3 regions of the Paenibacillus sp. JGP012 genome follow, and region 2 is predicted to be linked to each of the others. Evidence: riboswitches for the same ligand, from Rfam matches in the RefSeq annotation. Region 2 holds a riboswitch; each other region holds the start of a gene.
What was found. Region 2 has a riboswitch for thiamine pyrophosphate ahead of HNR77_RS21675 (ABC transporter substrate-binding protein). Riboswitches for the same ligand answer to the same signal wherever they lie in the genome.
Positions count from the first base shown of each region.

Region 1: linked by a shared signal. The riboswitch ahead of HNR77_RS12715 (thiamine phosphate synthase) and the one ahead of HNR77_RS21675 (ABC transporter substrate-binding protein) in region 2 are both predicted to bind thiamine pyrophosphate.
Region 3: linked by a shared signal. The riboswitch ahead of thiC (phosphomethylpyrimidine synthase ThiC) and the one ahead of HNR77_RS21675 (ABC transporter substrate-binding protein) in region 2 are both predicted to bind thiamine pyrophosphate.

Region 1 covers NZ_JACHKG010000008.1:133,442-138,359, reverse strand. Annotated here, with positions in the region: gene HNR77_RS12735 (ThiF family adenylyltransferase) at 1-99, opposite strand, end outside; gene HNR77_RS12730 (thiazole synthase) at 96-863, opposite strand; gene thiS (sulfur carrier protein ThiS) at 917-1,120, opposite strand; gene thiO (glycine oxidase ThiO) at 1,117-2,394, opposite strand; gene HNR77_RS12715 (thiamine phosphate synthase) at 2,422-3,150, opposite strand; TPP riboswitch at 3,379-3,488, opposite strand; gene HNR77_RS12710 (ABC-F family ATP-binding cassette domain-containing protein) at 3,534-4,918, opposite strand, start outside.
Region 2 covers NZ_JACHKG010000021.1:52,563-57,480, reverse strand. Annotated here, with positions in the region: gene serS (serine--tRNA ligase) at 1-255, opposite strand, end outside; gene HNR77_RS21685 (hypothetical protein) at 1,183-1,356, shown strand; gene HNR77_RS21680 (DUF2798 domain-containing protein) at 1,477-1,962, opposite strand; TPP riboswitch at 2,103-2,215, shown strand; gene HNR77_RS21675 (ABC transporter substrate-binding protein) at 2,434-3,474, shown strand; gene HNR77_RS21670 (thiamine-binding protein) at 4,023-4,313, shown strand; gene HNR77_RS21665 (ABC transporter permease) at 4,313-4,918, shown strand, end outside.
Region 3 covers NZ_JACHKG010000026.1:20,624-25,541, reverse strand. Annotated here, with positions in the region: gene HNR77_RS23335 (alpha/beta hydrolase) at 207-1,238, opposite strand; gene HNR77_RS23330 (IclR family transcriptional regulator) at 1,653-2,396, shown strand; TPP riboswitch at 2,622-2,735, shown strand; gene thiC (phosphomethylpyrimidine synthase ThiC) at 3,187-4,918, shown strand, end outside.

The sequences.
Region 1 (4,918 bases), on a different contig from region 2:
TTCCTTTAATTTGGCCTGACCCTCTGGGCCGAGAGGTGCATATCGCTCCTGTCTGGAATAACGATCGGCCTGCTCTGCTTGGTATAACTGTTCTGTCATGTATGAACCATTCCTTCCGCCGGACTGCTTGCTGCCGCATAACGCTTCACAGGGATCATGCCTGCCGTATACGCGAGCCTTCCTGCCTCCACCCCGAGCCGCATCGCTTTGGCCATGCTGACCGGATCATGAGATCCGGATACCGCCGTGTTCAGCAGTACACCGTCCGCTCCCAGCTCCATGGCATAAGCAGCATCCTTAGGTGAGCGCAAACCTGCATCAACAATGACGGGCACAACAGCCTGCTCAATAATGATTTCCAGGTTATACGGATTAATGATACCTCGGCCCGCACCGATCGGAGAAGCACCCGGCATCACTGCATGAACTCCCAGCAGCTGCAGTCGTTTAGCTAATATAACGTCGTCCGAAATATAAGGCAGCACGGTGAAGCCCTTTTCCAGCAAAATGCTGCAAGCCTTGTACGTTTCAAGCGGATCAGGAAGCAGTGTTACCCCGTCTCCGATGACTTCAACTTTTATCATATCACAAAGTCCTGACGCCCGTGCAAGCTCCGCGATCCGCACCGCTTCATCTGCAGTTGAGGCACCTGCCGTATTTGGCAGGAGTGTATATTTACTTAAATCCAGCGTGTCCAGAAAATGCTGCTTACCCGCCTCCTCCAGATTCAAACGGCGTACCGCAAAGGTCAATATCTCTGTACCCGAAGCTTCTACAGCCTGGCTCTGAACTTGCAAATCCGTAAATTTGCCTGTTCCCAGCAGCAGTCTTGAATTAAATTCATATTTTCCGATATGAAGCATATCATCACTCTCCCAAGATTAATATGATTATCTATGCTGCGATCTGTCTTAAATTAGCCTCCACCGACAAAATGAACAATTTCGATTCGATCGCCTTCTCTCAGCGCTGTTGTTTCATGATGATCCTTTGTCAAAATGTTACGATTCAGCTCTACAACAACCGTTTTCACTTGCAGGTTAAAGGATTGCAGCAATTTGTCCACCCGATTCAAATCATCATCAATCTCCATCTTCTGTCCGTTCACGATAATGTTCAACGCACAACTTCCTTTCTGTTCAATCGATTAGGCGATAAGGCTTCAATCCCAATATCCTCAGCACTTTTGCCCTCCAGCATGTCTGCAATCCAGCGTCCGGTTACCGCACTGAGCAATATTCCGTTACGGTAATGTCCATAGGCAGTAAACAAACCAGGCATGTTTTCACATTCTCCTATATACGGAAGACCATCCGGGGTTGAAGGTCTTACACCTGCCCATGTCCGCAAGAAATGAGCTTCTTTGATTCCCGGTACCCAGCTGCTTGCCGTACCAAGCAATCGTTGCACACTATAGGCTGATACGCTGTGATCTTTTTTCCCGGGCCAACTCGTAGCCCCGATCCACACCTCTCCATTCGCTTTTGGAACGATGTAGACATCCTCCGCATAGAGCGTGCGATCCGGTTTGTAAGCTGTTTGGTCCGCCGGAAATTGAATCGCAACTACCTCTCCTTTGACCGGAGTTGAAGGCAAGTTGATACCAGCCTGCTGCAGCAGCGTTTCACCATCCAAGCCAGCAGCTATAATTACGTGTTTACAAGTGACATTTCCCTTCGGGGTAGCAATTCCTTGTACACCAAGTTGATTCACTATTAATTGAATATCCTTGACGCCTTCCCATATCCGGGCGCCCATCCTGTGTGCTGACCTCACATAAGCTCTGGTCAACGACACGGGCAGAATTTCACTCTCCAATGATCGGTAATAAGCACCATACGTATCCCGATTAAGCCAGCCAGCTTCTCGCTGCACCGTATTTCTATCCCACCAAAGCTGTTCCGTCAGTGGAAAAGCCCTTCGATTTTCCTTATAACGACTTAGTTCACTGTATGATCTGAACGGTGTGATGAATCCGCTCTGCCTCAACCCAAGTTCCATGCCCGATAGAGTAGATAATTGATCCTTTTGACTGTGCAGCAATGCTCTGCTTTCAAGAGCAGCCTGAGCAATAACAGGATGAGTAAATTCCTCACTATCCGCAGCAAGCATTCCCGCTGCTGCACAGGAGCTTCCGCTGGCAATCTCGTTTTGCTCGATCAGAAGCACATCGTGTCCTCTTCGTGTCAATTCAAAGGCAACAGCGCAACCTATAACGCCTCCGCCAACAATAATGGTTTCTGCATGAAGCTTGCCTGATGATACATATTGCGGGATACTGGCAGTTTCATATGAAGTATCGGATTCAGAAGTTTCATCCGATCCATAGCATGCATTCCATCTGGATTGATCATCAGAACCTTGATCCGGTGAGACGGTTCCTCGCTTTTGCATGTGTTCATCTCCTTGATTTCGAAACATTCATATTACTCTTTCTGCAGCCTGTTTTATAAGACGGATCGCATGAGCCGGGTCCTCATGCTGAAATACACTCGAGATCACAGCAGCGCCACGGGCTCCCGCTAACCGCACCGCCTGAATGTTGGATGCCTGGATACCACCAATTGCAATGACAGGAATGTCAACGCCTGAGCATACTTCAGCCAGCGCCTCCAACCCCCTGGGCGTTAGATCAGGCTTGCTGCGGCTTGTATACACATGCCCGAAGAACAGGTAATCTGCACCGTAATCCGCTGCCACACGTGCCTCATGTATGGAGTGCACCGATACTCCCAAGCGCATCCGTTCCCCCTTATTCACAGCATTCATGCTCTCTTCCGCCTTCGTCAGCATCTTCTGGCTCCAGTGCGCCCCTCGGCAAAATTCGCTGGGCACAAACGGATTGGCCCCGTTGATGACAATACGTGAGGATGGAACTCCTGACTCTGTCATGTGCCTGGCCCAGATGAAATGCTGCTGCAGCGAGAGCTGTTTTTCCCGGATATGAATGTAATCCACCCAAGGCCATATCTGCTTGACAACATTCAGTACAGTGGTTCGCTCACCTTTATTGGTAGACACAATATGCATTTCAAAGGAAGAGTCATCTTGGCAACATGTCGGGCTGCATGTGTCTATTTGTTTTGGAGAGCGATCGATCAGCCGTTTATTCTTTTCATTTCTTTCTGCCGCAAGCCCTGTTGTGTTCACGTTGTCCTCCCTCTCATCCGTTCAGCATTAAGTACGGAAATGACATAACACAAAAAAGCCACTCCCGTAGGAGTGGCTGCGTATAAACAAAGGTTCAGGTTAAATAACGAGCGTGCAGCTAATACCTGTTAAACAGTTAAGTCCATAACCGTTCGGCGGTAACTCATGCCTGCATCACTGTATAGTAAGGTTCCTGTTCGTTCATAAAAGGATCACTTACTGTCATTATGCTGAAACGCGCCACTTCCCTACGCTGGTATGATCCAGATCAGGTGCAAAGGGTCCGGAATCGCATTCTTCCATCTCAGCCGCATCGTGCGGCCCCCCTAGTGTTCATATGAAGTTGAAGTTGTAGCCTATATTACCACAGTCGGATTTTTTTGTCATCGTGCTTTTTCAGACCATTCTTCCACATTCCACGTTTTGGTGACCCAGCCTTCGTAAAAATCTGGTTCGTGGGATACAAGCAAAACGGTTCCTTTGTATTCCTTCAATGCACGCTGAAGCTCGGCCTTCGCAGTAACATCCAGATGGTTCGTCGGCTCATCAAACAGCACCCAGTTGCTTTCACGCATCAGCAGCTTGCATAAACGGACTTTAGCCTGCTCCCCACCGCTCAGCATGTTCAAAGGACGTGTAATATGTTCATTTTTGAGACCGCACCGGGCCAGATGTCCCCGTACTTCATTTTGAGTCAGATGAGAAAACTCATTCCATACATCGTCAATCGGCGTGATATTTGCAGCACGTACTTCCTGCTCGAAGTATGCCGTCTCCAGGTAATCGCCGAGAAAGGTTTTACCGCTAATGGGCGGGATTTTACCCAGAATTGTCTTGAGCAGTGTTGATTTACCCACACCGTTACAGCCCACAATAGCAATCTTCTCTCCGCGTTCGATGGTCATCGTCATCTTTGGCAGGAGCGGATACGTATAACCAATTTCAAAATCAACACCTTCAAACACGGTTTTGCTGCTTGCACGGGCATCCTTGAATTTAAAAGTTGGTTTTGCCGCTTCGTCCGGACGATCAATCCGCTCAATTTTGCCAAGCTGCTTTTCCCGGCTTTTTGCGCGTCCCGAGGTGGATGCACGAGCTTTATTCCGCTGAATAAAGTCCTCCTGCTTTTTAATATATTCCTGCTGCTTTTCATAGGCGTCAATATGCTGCGCCTTCTGCATATCCGCCATCTCCAGAAACTTCTCATAATTGGCAGCATAGCGTGTGAGTTTGGCAAATTCCAGATGGTAAATCACATTCACAACTTCATTCATAAATTCTGTATCATGTGAGATCAACAGAAAGGCGTGCGGATAGTCTTTCAAATAACGCGTCAGCCATTCAATGTGCTCTACATCAAGATAGTTTGTCGGCTCATCCAGCAATAAGGCAGTTGGCTTCTCCAGCAGCAGTTTTGCAAGCAACACCTTAGTGCGCTGTCCACCGCTCAGGGCAGCAACGTCCCGATCAAGACCAATCGCATTTAACCCCAAACCGTTTGCCATCTCTTCCACTTTGACATCAATCAGATAAAAATCGCCCTGCTCCAGCTGCTCCTGAATTTCACCCATTTCCTCCAGCAGCTGCGCAAGTCTGTCCGGATCTGCATCGGCCATCTGATCGGTGATCTGCATCAGCTCCTTTTCCAGCTCAAGCAGTGGCAGAAAAGCATCCTTCAATACATCACGAATCGTTCTGCCAGGGGTCAGCTTTGTATGCTGATCCAGATATCCATAACGGACTTTAGGCGTCCATTCTACTTTACCAC
Region 2 (4,918 bases):
CTCCAACTCATCATTAAGCTGTTTCACCTGTGCCCGCATCGTCTCAGCTTGCTCCCGCTCTCCCGTCTGCATCAGCTTCCCGATCTCTGCCGACAATGTATTACGCAGACGCCGCCCTTCCTCCGTTTGCTGCAGGAGTGCTTTGCGTTCATTATCCCGCTGGATTAAAACCGCAATTTCCACTTTGATTTTTTTCCCGTCAGCTGCCGCCTGAACCTCTTCTGCATGTGCCCGAATCCACTTCATATCTAACATGGTCACCGTCTCCTTTGGCTAAAAAAATACAAAGAGCGCCCTCATCCCTTGGGACGAGGAGCGCTCTGCTCGCGGTGCCACCCAACTTGCCGAATCATTCAAATTCTTCTGATTCGGCCTCTTGGTCCGCGATAACGGGCGGTTCCGGTTAACTTGGGAAAGTTTCAATTCGCTCCCTGGCGAAAACGCCTCCGAGTTGGATTCTCTTCAACGGCATGATCCGATCTGTAATTGTGTTTACCAGTATATACGAAGACAGATTAAAATTGCAACTTCTCAAGCCCGATTTTAGTGAAAACCAGAAAAATGAGTTCTTACTGCTCATTGATCCCTGTTAACACAGGATCCTCTTACGCAGCTTTGCATTGTTAAATCAGATACAGTTATAATCATATAAAATAATTAAATGACTAATTTTCCACCAACAATTGTTTGCCTTCAGAAGGAAATACATGTTCTTTTTTGTAGTGTTTCTTGTTATTAGTATATTGGGATTTATATTTGGAGTTAGAGCGCTGTTAATCCCTGATTCCTGGCCGTTTAATCTGAATAAAAGAGAGCTCGATCACATGGATCTAACCAGCATTCGATTCAGAGGAATTTTTCTGATTGCGCTCTGTATCGTTTGCTTTACAGCTTCTCTCAGACAACTATTTATAAGTTGAACTAAAGATTTTACACAAACCACTCCGATGCCAGAATAACCTGGAGAGTAGCTGTTATCCCCAGTTTTTTTCGATTCCTTTTTCTAAAGGGGAAAATCCGGTGATAAGCGTATGCCTTCGAAGCAGCTTTCTTTCAGAAAGCTTTTAGGCGACCACTCCGCTTTTTCAGGTTTTTTCTGTCCTACGGTAAAAGGTCTGAACTCAAAATATTCCTCTATACAATAGAGTATATATTATAGAATGGAACTGTTTCTCGATGAACATGAATCCAAACAACCTGAATCCCTCAGAGGCCGAGGCTGCCAAACAAAGAGCAGATGAACTCGCCCAACAAGCTAAACGCAGTACATGGACAAGTGGCATCCTGACCACAATCGTTATTGCTGTAATTTTGATTGGCCTATTTTATTGGATTGCTTATATCAGAACTTCCTGAGTCACCCGCCTAAACAAAATTAATCTGATTTTCAAACGAAATCGGTCAATATAAATTGCCCAGGAAATACTGATAATCCACTCTTTTCCTGAGAGATAACCGCTCTATTCAACGATGGATTCAAGCAGATACAGCTGTTTTCCTGCTCTTGAACAATCTGCTGAACAAATATCGCACAAGCGGTCCTAAAACAAGCAGCTGCAATGGCAGAGCCAGACTAAAGTTACGTGCAACGGTATGAAAATACGCCCCGAATACAGATACACCATTTAATTGATCGGCAATAGAGGCAGTCACAATTCCATACAGAGACATGATCAGAACCATGCCGATGACCATAAGCAATGACATGGTGATGATGCCTTTTACTTTACCGGACTTGGCAAATGGAAGGGAAAAGGCAATTTTTTTCGCAGCAGGACCAACAATGAAGGATTCCACCAGAAATGCGATAATAAAACAGATCACGAATTGAAGCAGGATCTGCATCAAAGACATCTGGTCTAACATTCCCGTGTGCCACAGATTAAAGGTCATCATCACCAGGACCATTCCTGTACACATCATAATTCCAAAAATAACTTGTTCTTTCTTGCTTACTGGCATTACACTCATCCTTTCTATAACTTGGATCATTATAGACAATTGCACTCCCCTCTCATAAGTGAACATTATGTGAACGATTTGGCGACTAGACACATACTCGTCACTGGCCTATAATTACACCTAGTAATGCCCGTAACTTCATAGTTTCCCAGGGGAGTCGGAATTGGCCGGCTGAGAGTGTATCCCATCAAGATACTAACCCTTAGACCTGATCTGGATCATGCCAGCGTAGGAATCGGAGTATATTGCAAGAGGCACAGCTATAAGCTGAACGCCCTTCTCTCACACCTGCACGCGTCCCGGATTACGGGACGCTTTTTTTGTTTTCTTTTGACAAGCAGAAACAGAAAAATGTCGTCATCTGGATAACCCGCGAGGTATAAATCAGCCGATTTATGCAAAGGGATTGGATATGAAGCCAAGGAGTACCCCGTGCCACCCGGCCGGACAGAACGAAGGAGAGAGAATCGAATGAACTGGCGTAAAATGTTGGGAATGTTATTCATGTGTGTACTATTGGTGACCGTTGCAGCATGTGGCGGTAAAGGGGCCGAGCAGGCTGATCAGAACGGAAGCACTAGCACAGACAACAAAAGTGAAGACAGCAGCGCGGCACTGAAGGATGTCAAGGTTGTGCTCGACTGGACTCCAAATACCAATCATACAGGTCTGTATGCAGCCGTAGATCAGGGATTCTATAAAGCAGCAGGTCTGAATGTCGAGATTGTGCAGCCAGGAGCTGGCGGTGCAGATACAATGGTTGCTTCTAACGAAGTACCGTTTGGTGTCAGTTACCAGGAGAGTGTCACTCAGGCGCGCACACAGGACGTACCTCTCGTATCCATTGCGGCCGTGATTCAGCATAATACATCCGGGTTTGCCGCTCCTGTAGACCGCAAGATTAAATCGCCGAAGGATTTTGAAGGCAAAACGTATGGCGGTTGGGGCTCACCGGTTGAGGAAGCCGTGATGCAATCCATTATGGAGGGCGAAGGTGCTGACGTATCCAAAGTCAAAAATATTAACATGGGCGACGCGGACTTTTTCACAGCGGTCAAACGGGATATTGATTTTGCCTGGATTTTCTATGCCTGGACCGGGATCGAAGCAGAGCTCCGCGGTGAACCCATCGACATGTTATATGTAAAAGATTACTCCAAAGCGCTGGACTATTACACACCTGTGCTTGTGACTAATGAGCAGACGATTCAGAAGGACCCTGAATTGGTGAAAGCTTTCCTGAAGGCTACTTCCGAAGGGTATCAATATGCGATTGACCATCCTGAAGAGGCCGCGAACATTCTGATCAAGGCTGTACCTGATCTGGATAAGGAATTGGTGCTGGCAAGCCAGAAATGGCTCAGCCCGAAATACAAGGACGACGCACCGCGCTGGGGCGAGCAGAAGGAAGAAGTGTGGAAAAACTACACCGACTGGATGTTTAACAAGAAGCTATTAGATAAAGAGATTGACGTATCCAAGGCGTATACAAACGAATTTTTACCGCAGTAAAAATTTTCACTACCATTAATACCTTATGTAATATTATCGCTTCATGTAAAACGTAATTTGATATTTACACAGAAACGTAAAGTGTAGAAATACACTAACACAACTTGATAAGTTGACATTTTTGTACACCTAAACGAAGAATGTAGAACCTATTTGGAGAGCGCAGCGGTCGCCTGAAAACTCTAAGCAAGAAAGCTACATTGGAAGCTTACACTCATCCCAAAATCCCCCTTTCTATATAAGTTTAACTATTAGATTATACAAAAACGGAGAGGACAGAAAAAACCTGAAAAAGCGCAGCGGTCGCCTTTATCCCCAGATTTTCCCCTTTGGAAAAGGGTTCAAAAAAAATCTGGGGATAACAGCGATTGGAAGGTTATTCTGGCATCGAAGTGACTGTGTAAATTATCTTCAGTCAAACTTTTATAGAATGGATTCAAGGAATTTCGGGAGATAACAGCGATCGTAAGAGGGGACTGCAATCGGAGTGGCAACGTGTACAATCGCAACAACTTATCCCCCACACACGAAAGGAGTCTTGATCTCTCATGGCAAGCACGTTACTCAGCATTCAAGTGATACCGAAAACGCCAAACGGCGAGAATTCATACCCTTATGTAGACCGTGCGATTGAAGTGATTCAGCAGTCTGGCTTGAAATATCAGGTCAATGCACTAGACACCGCAATGGAGGGCGAACTGGAGGAACTGCTGGAAGTGGTCCGCAAAATGCACGAGGTGCTTGTGGAAGCCGGCAGTCCAAGCATCATCTCCCAGATCAAAATCGCACACAGTCCAGACGGGTTCAGCATGGATACACTGACGGAGAAATACCGCTAATGTCTGCCTATTTCAAAAATGTATGGCCGCCCCTTGTGGCGGTTATTCTCTTTATTGCGATATGGCAAGGGGCGGTTTCCCTGTTCCATATTGAGAAATGGATGCTGCCTGCGCCGTCCGACATCGCCCGTGAAGCAGCTTCACAGGCAGATCGTCTCGGCATGCACGCCTATGCAACGATCCAGTTAACCCTGATCGGCTTCGCGGCCGGAACAGCCGTTGGCCTGGTCATTGCGATGGTGCTGCATCTCATTCCTTTTCTCAAATCAGCCTTGTATCCTTTACTTATTCTTAGTCAAAATATTCCGACCATCGCGCTGGCACCGCTCCTGCTGATCTGGTTTGGCTTTGGCCTGCTGCCCAAGCTGATTACGATTATTCTGGTCTGCTTTTTCCCGGTAGCGGTCGCCGCTATGGACGGACTCACACGCACCGATGCTGCGATGATGAACTACATGCGTATGGCGGGTGCGAAGCGCCATCATATCTTCTGGAAGCTGGAGCTTCCTCATGCCCTGCCATCGGTATTTTCGGGCATCAAAATCGCCGCCACCTACAGCGTGATGGGTGCAATCATTGCCGAATGGATCGGTGCAGACAAAGGC
Region 3 (4,918 bases), on a different contig from region 2:
CGCTCCGCTTTTTCAGGTTTTTTCTGTCCTCTCCGTTCACGTGTAAATAAATTGTTCAGCTTATATAGCTCAGTCTCAGGCAGTATATTCAGGGAGCGTGTTGTCCTATGTGCATGCAAAAAAAGAGCCCCTTCGGGGGCTCTGAACACGTTCACTGAGCTTTGCAGCGTGGATCACGCTAACAAAGTTCATCTATAAATGTTAGTTTAACGCACATTATTACTTGCGCTTTGCTGCACATCGTCACTGCTGGTCTTGGTCACATGACTCAGGAAAGTCGAAACACGGCGTAAATATTCCTTCGGATGCTCCCTGAAAATCAACTCGTGATGCGCGTCCTTCACGATCCATTCCTCCGAATATGGATTGGTCTGATTGGCGGCAAGCTGCTCGGCAATTGGATAAGGAGCCTTCTCGTCCTCCGTACCGTGGATAAAGAAGATCGGGAACGAATAGTCCTTTTTCTTCACTTCCTGATACGGAATCTGTTGCAGACCTGTCCCGTTCAGCACAGGGAAGAGCAGCTTCATAATCTCCAGTGTAGGCTGGCGCGGCAGATTGATCTGATTATGAATGTTATGGTAGAGCGTGTCCGGCTCCAGCAGGAACGTGCTGTCCAGAATCATGGCATCTACTTCATTCGTCAGCAACCCGGTCTGCAAAGCGGTGCCTGCTCCCATGGAGAATCCCCATACGACCAGTTCCTGCGCTCCGCGCTGCTTCGCGAATTGAATAGCACCAAGCAGCTGCTGTGACTCGGCTTTACCGCCTGTAGCTACAGCTCTGTTGATTTGAGAGGCAAAGCCGTAATCAAACATCACAACATTGAACCCGAGCTGGTGTGCGTAGTGGGCCAGATCATACATCGGCACCCAGGTTTCCTCGCGGTTGGCGCCATAGCCATGACTGAAAATAATCGTTTTACCCGAGTCATTACTAGCGGGAATATACCAGCCCTGCATCGTGCGGCTGCCGTCTGCTGCCGGGAAGGTGATATCCTCGTATTTCATGTTTTTGGCCTGCATGGGATTCGAGAAAACCGGTGCGACTGTAGGGTTCGAAAGCACCCATGCAATATAACCGTGTAAGGCAATAAAACAAAACAACAGGAAAAATACAACGGAGAGCAGCAACGCTACGACAATATGTTTAAACCGAATCAGCCTTGGTGACAACGAAGAGGGCAGATCGGACACTTTGGTATGCAGCGGGGCTTCGCTCTGGGATGTCGAATACATGCACGCCCCTCCTTTACAATTCAGTTAAGCGAAATTCAGTATACGATTACAACGGGCAAACAACAGCTATTTATTTTACTTAAAATCAAGCATACATCCTGATGCTAAAGTCATGCTTTAGCATGAATTAATTAAATGTGTTCCTATCTTTATCGTATGTTCCGATATAGTTAAAGTCAATTGATTAGCGCCATTTGTTACGCAATTGTTATATAGTTCTTTAGTTGTATAGATAACATTTCCATAGTGTGAAATTTACAGGAGATTAAGTTGCATGAGAGATGCGTAAAATGGCATGTTATTTTCAAGTTTTCGCCAGCTTTATCACTCTTTCCGGTTTACAGATGAGACCGTTTCTCATATAATTTATGTAACCAAGTTTCATGTGATGAAACATGAGGGGGGCATCATGCCATGGAAGACCGCAAGTTAACCGTCCGGGCTGTAGAACGGGCGCTGGATATATTACTATGTTTTACCACGCGCAGTGATCTTGGACTCACCGAAATTGCCAGCCAGATCGGTTTGCACAAAAGCACAGTGCATCGCTTGATGGCTACGCTGGAGGATAAGGGCTTTGTCATTCGTGATACGGCCACGGAGAAATATCGACTGGGCATTCGCATCTGGGAGCTGTCTGCCCATATGTCACGCAGTGATGATCCTGCGATTCTGCTGCTGCCTGCGATGGAGAGGCTTCGGGATCGTTTGGGTGAAACGGTGAGTCTCTACCTTCGAGACGGCAGCGAGCGGATTCGGATTCAGGCGGTACAGAGTGATCAGGCCATTCGCCGGGTTGCGCCTGTAGGGGCCAGATTGCCGCTTTCCGTAGGAGCTTCCAGTAAAGTGCTGATGGCATTTGCCACGGAAGAGGACCGCGAAGAGCTGATGAACGGCCCGGAATGGCCCGTATTTATCGACCCGGCCGTGTATCTTTCGCAGATGGAAGACATCCGGGAGAGCGGGTATGCTACGAGCTACGAAGAGCGTGAGCCTGGAGCGGCTGCGGTGTCCGTACCGATTATGGATCGCAGGGGCAGCATTGCGGCAGCGCTTTCTGTGTCTGGCCCGGTCAGCCGGCTCTCACAGGAGACACTGCATGAGTATGCACCCGTGCTGAAGGAAGCGGCAGCGCAGATGGGACTTATGCTGTCGTAAATTCGTTGGCGTACTTTTGTTGGAGTGAAATTGGCTCCAATATTTTGTTCCAATAGAGTTTGTGCTAACGGGCTTTTGCTCCTGTTCCATCGGAACAAACAAATTCTCTGGAATATAAAGGTTGTATTTCTAACCAGATTAAGCTACTCTGTAATGGACGGCCCAGCGGGGCTAGCTTGAGCATCATCGTTTAAGTTGAACAGCGGCGTGTATGCCGCAATATGTTTACGTTACTGGGGGAGTCCGAATTGTCCGGACTGAGACGGGATCGCACGAGATTCCGGACCCTTTGCACCTGATCTGGATCATACCAGCGTAGGGAAGTAATCGGCCTTTTGACCACAAACACTATAGACGTTAACCTGGCGCAGATGCTGTTTTTGCAGCGAGATGCCTATGTTTACGTGTATGGTGATGGACATGAGTCGGTTCCCTCGGAACCGGCTTTTTTATATACAGCAGCAAGTGGAGCTTCGTAAGTTGAGCGTTTGCCTTCGTTGATAACCCTGATCTGATCGCAGATTGTGCAGGTCAGGGGTTAGACGATACGGCAAGCAACGAACAACAAAAGCGGTGAAATCACCTGAATTCATCGTGAAGCCAAACCCGAATTCGACGCTGCCTGTACATAATAAGGTGTCTCCTGGATCAATGCGGCTGTGTGCGCAGGGTCATTCCTGCTGTGCTTCTGTGCTCTGGATGTTCTGGACAGGTGGGTGAGCCATGCAAAGCTGACACATTCGTGTGCAAACGACACGGAGCAAAAATCACAGAGGAGGAGACAGGGGACATGAATACAGGTAATGAGACGAGGGAGCAGATCGGAACAGAGGAATTGGGGCGCGATGGTCATCCCGTGGAAAAGAAAACCACAGCGGTGGAAGGGGTTCAGCCCTTCCCTGGCAGCCGCAAAGTATACATTCAGGGCTCACGGCCGGACATTGCTGTACCGGAGCGTGAAATTGCCCTTCATGACACGAATACTCCCCAAGGGGTGGAGCATAATGAGCCGCTGCGTGTCTACGATACGAGCGGCCCGATGACCGATCCCGAATTCCAGATGGATATTCGGAAGGGGCTGCCAGCGCTCCGGAATCACTGGATTATGGAGCGCGGTGATGTAGAAGCATATGAAGGCCGGGCGGTGAAACCCGAGGATAACGGCTTGAAGCCTGGCGGACGAAGAGCCGGGGCGGAGGAGTACCCCGGATACCGGGGGCAGCCGCTGCGCGCTCAGGCTGGCCGCTGCGTTACACAGATGCATTATGCGCGGCAGGGCATCATTACGCCAGAGATGGAATATGCCGCGATTCGTGAAGGCGTAGAGCCTGAATTTGTGCGGCAGGAGCTGGCAAGCGGGCGAGCAATTCTGCCCTCCAACATCAATCACCCGGAGAGTGAGCCGATGCTGATTGGTCGTCATTTTCACGTTAAAATCAATGCCAATATCGGCAACTCGGCTGTATCTTCCTCCATCGAGGAGGAGGTAGAGAAGATGACCTGGGCAGTACGCTGGGGCTCGGATACGGTGATGGACCTCTCCACAGGCAAAGACATTCATACAACCCGGGAATGGATTATCCGCAATTCTCCCGTGCCGATTGGTACGGTGCCGCTCTATCAGGCGCTGGAGAAGGTGAACGGAGAGGCTGAGGCTCTAACATGGGAGCTGTACCGGGATACACTGATCGAGCAGGCGGAGCAGGGCGTGGATTATTTTACGATTCATGCTGGCGTGCTACTGCGTTATATTCCGATGACTGCGAAGCGGATGACAGGCATCGTGTCACGGGGCGGGTCGATTATGGCGGCGTGGTGTCTGGCACATCATCAGGAGAACTTTTTGTACACCCATTTTGAGGAAATCTGCGAGATTATGAAAAGGTATGACGTGGCCTTCTCTCTGGGGGATGGATTGCGTCCAGGCAGCATCTACGATGCCAATGACGAGGCACAGATGGCGGAGCTGGCGACACTCGGTGAATTAACGCAGATTGCATGGAAGCATGATGTGCAGGTGATGATTGAAGGGCCGGGGCATGTGCCGATGCACAAGATCAAGGAAAACGTCGATTTGCAGATGGAAATCTGTCAGGAAGCACCGTTCTATACCCTCGGCCCGCTGACCACCGACATTGCGCCCGGCTACGATCACATTACATCTGCCATCGGAGCGGCAATGATTGGCTGGTTCGGTACATCCATGCTCTGCTACGTTACACCTAAGGAGCACCTCGGGCTTCCCAACAAGGACGATGTGCGTGAAGGGGTTATCGCTTATAAAATAGCCGCACATGCTGCTGACTTGGCCAAAGGCCACCCGCGTGCCCAGCGCCGGGATGATGCGCTGTCGAAGGCACGATTCGAGTTCCGCTGGCGGGATCAGTTTAACCTGTCACTCGACCCGGAACGGGCACTGTCCTATCACGACGAGACGCTGCCCGCAGAAGGGGCGAAGGAGGCACATTTCTGCTCCATGTGCGGGCCGAAGTTCTGCAGCATGCGCATCACGCAGGACATCC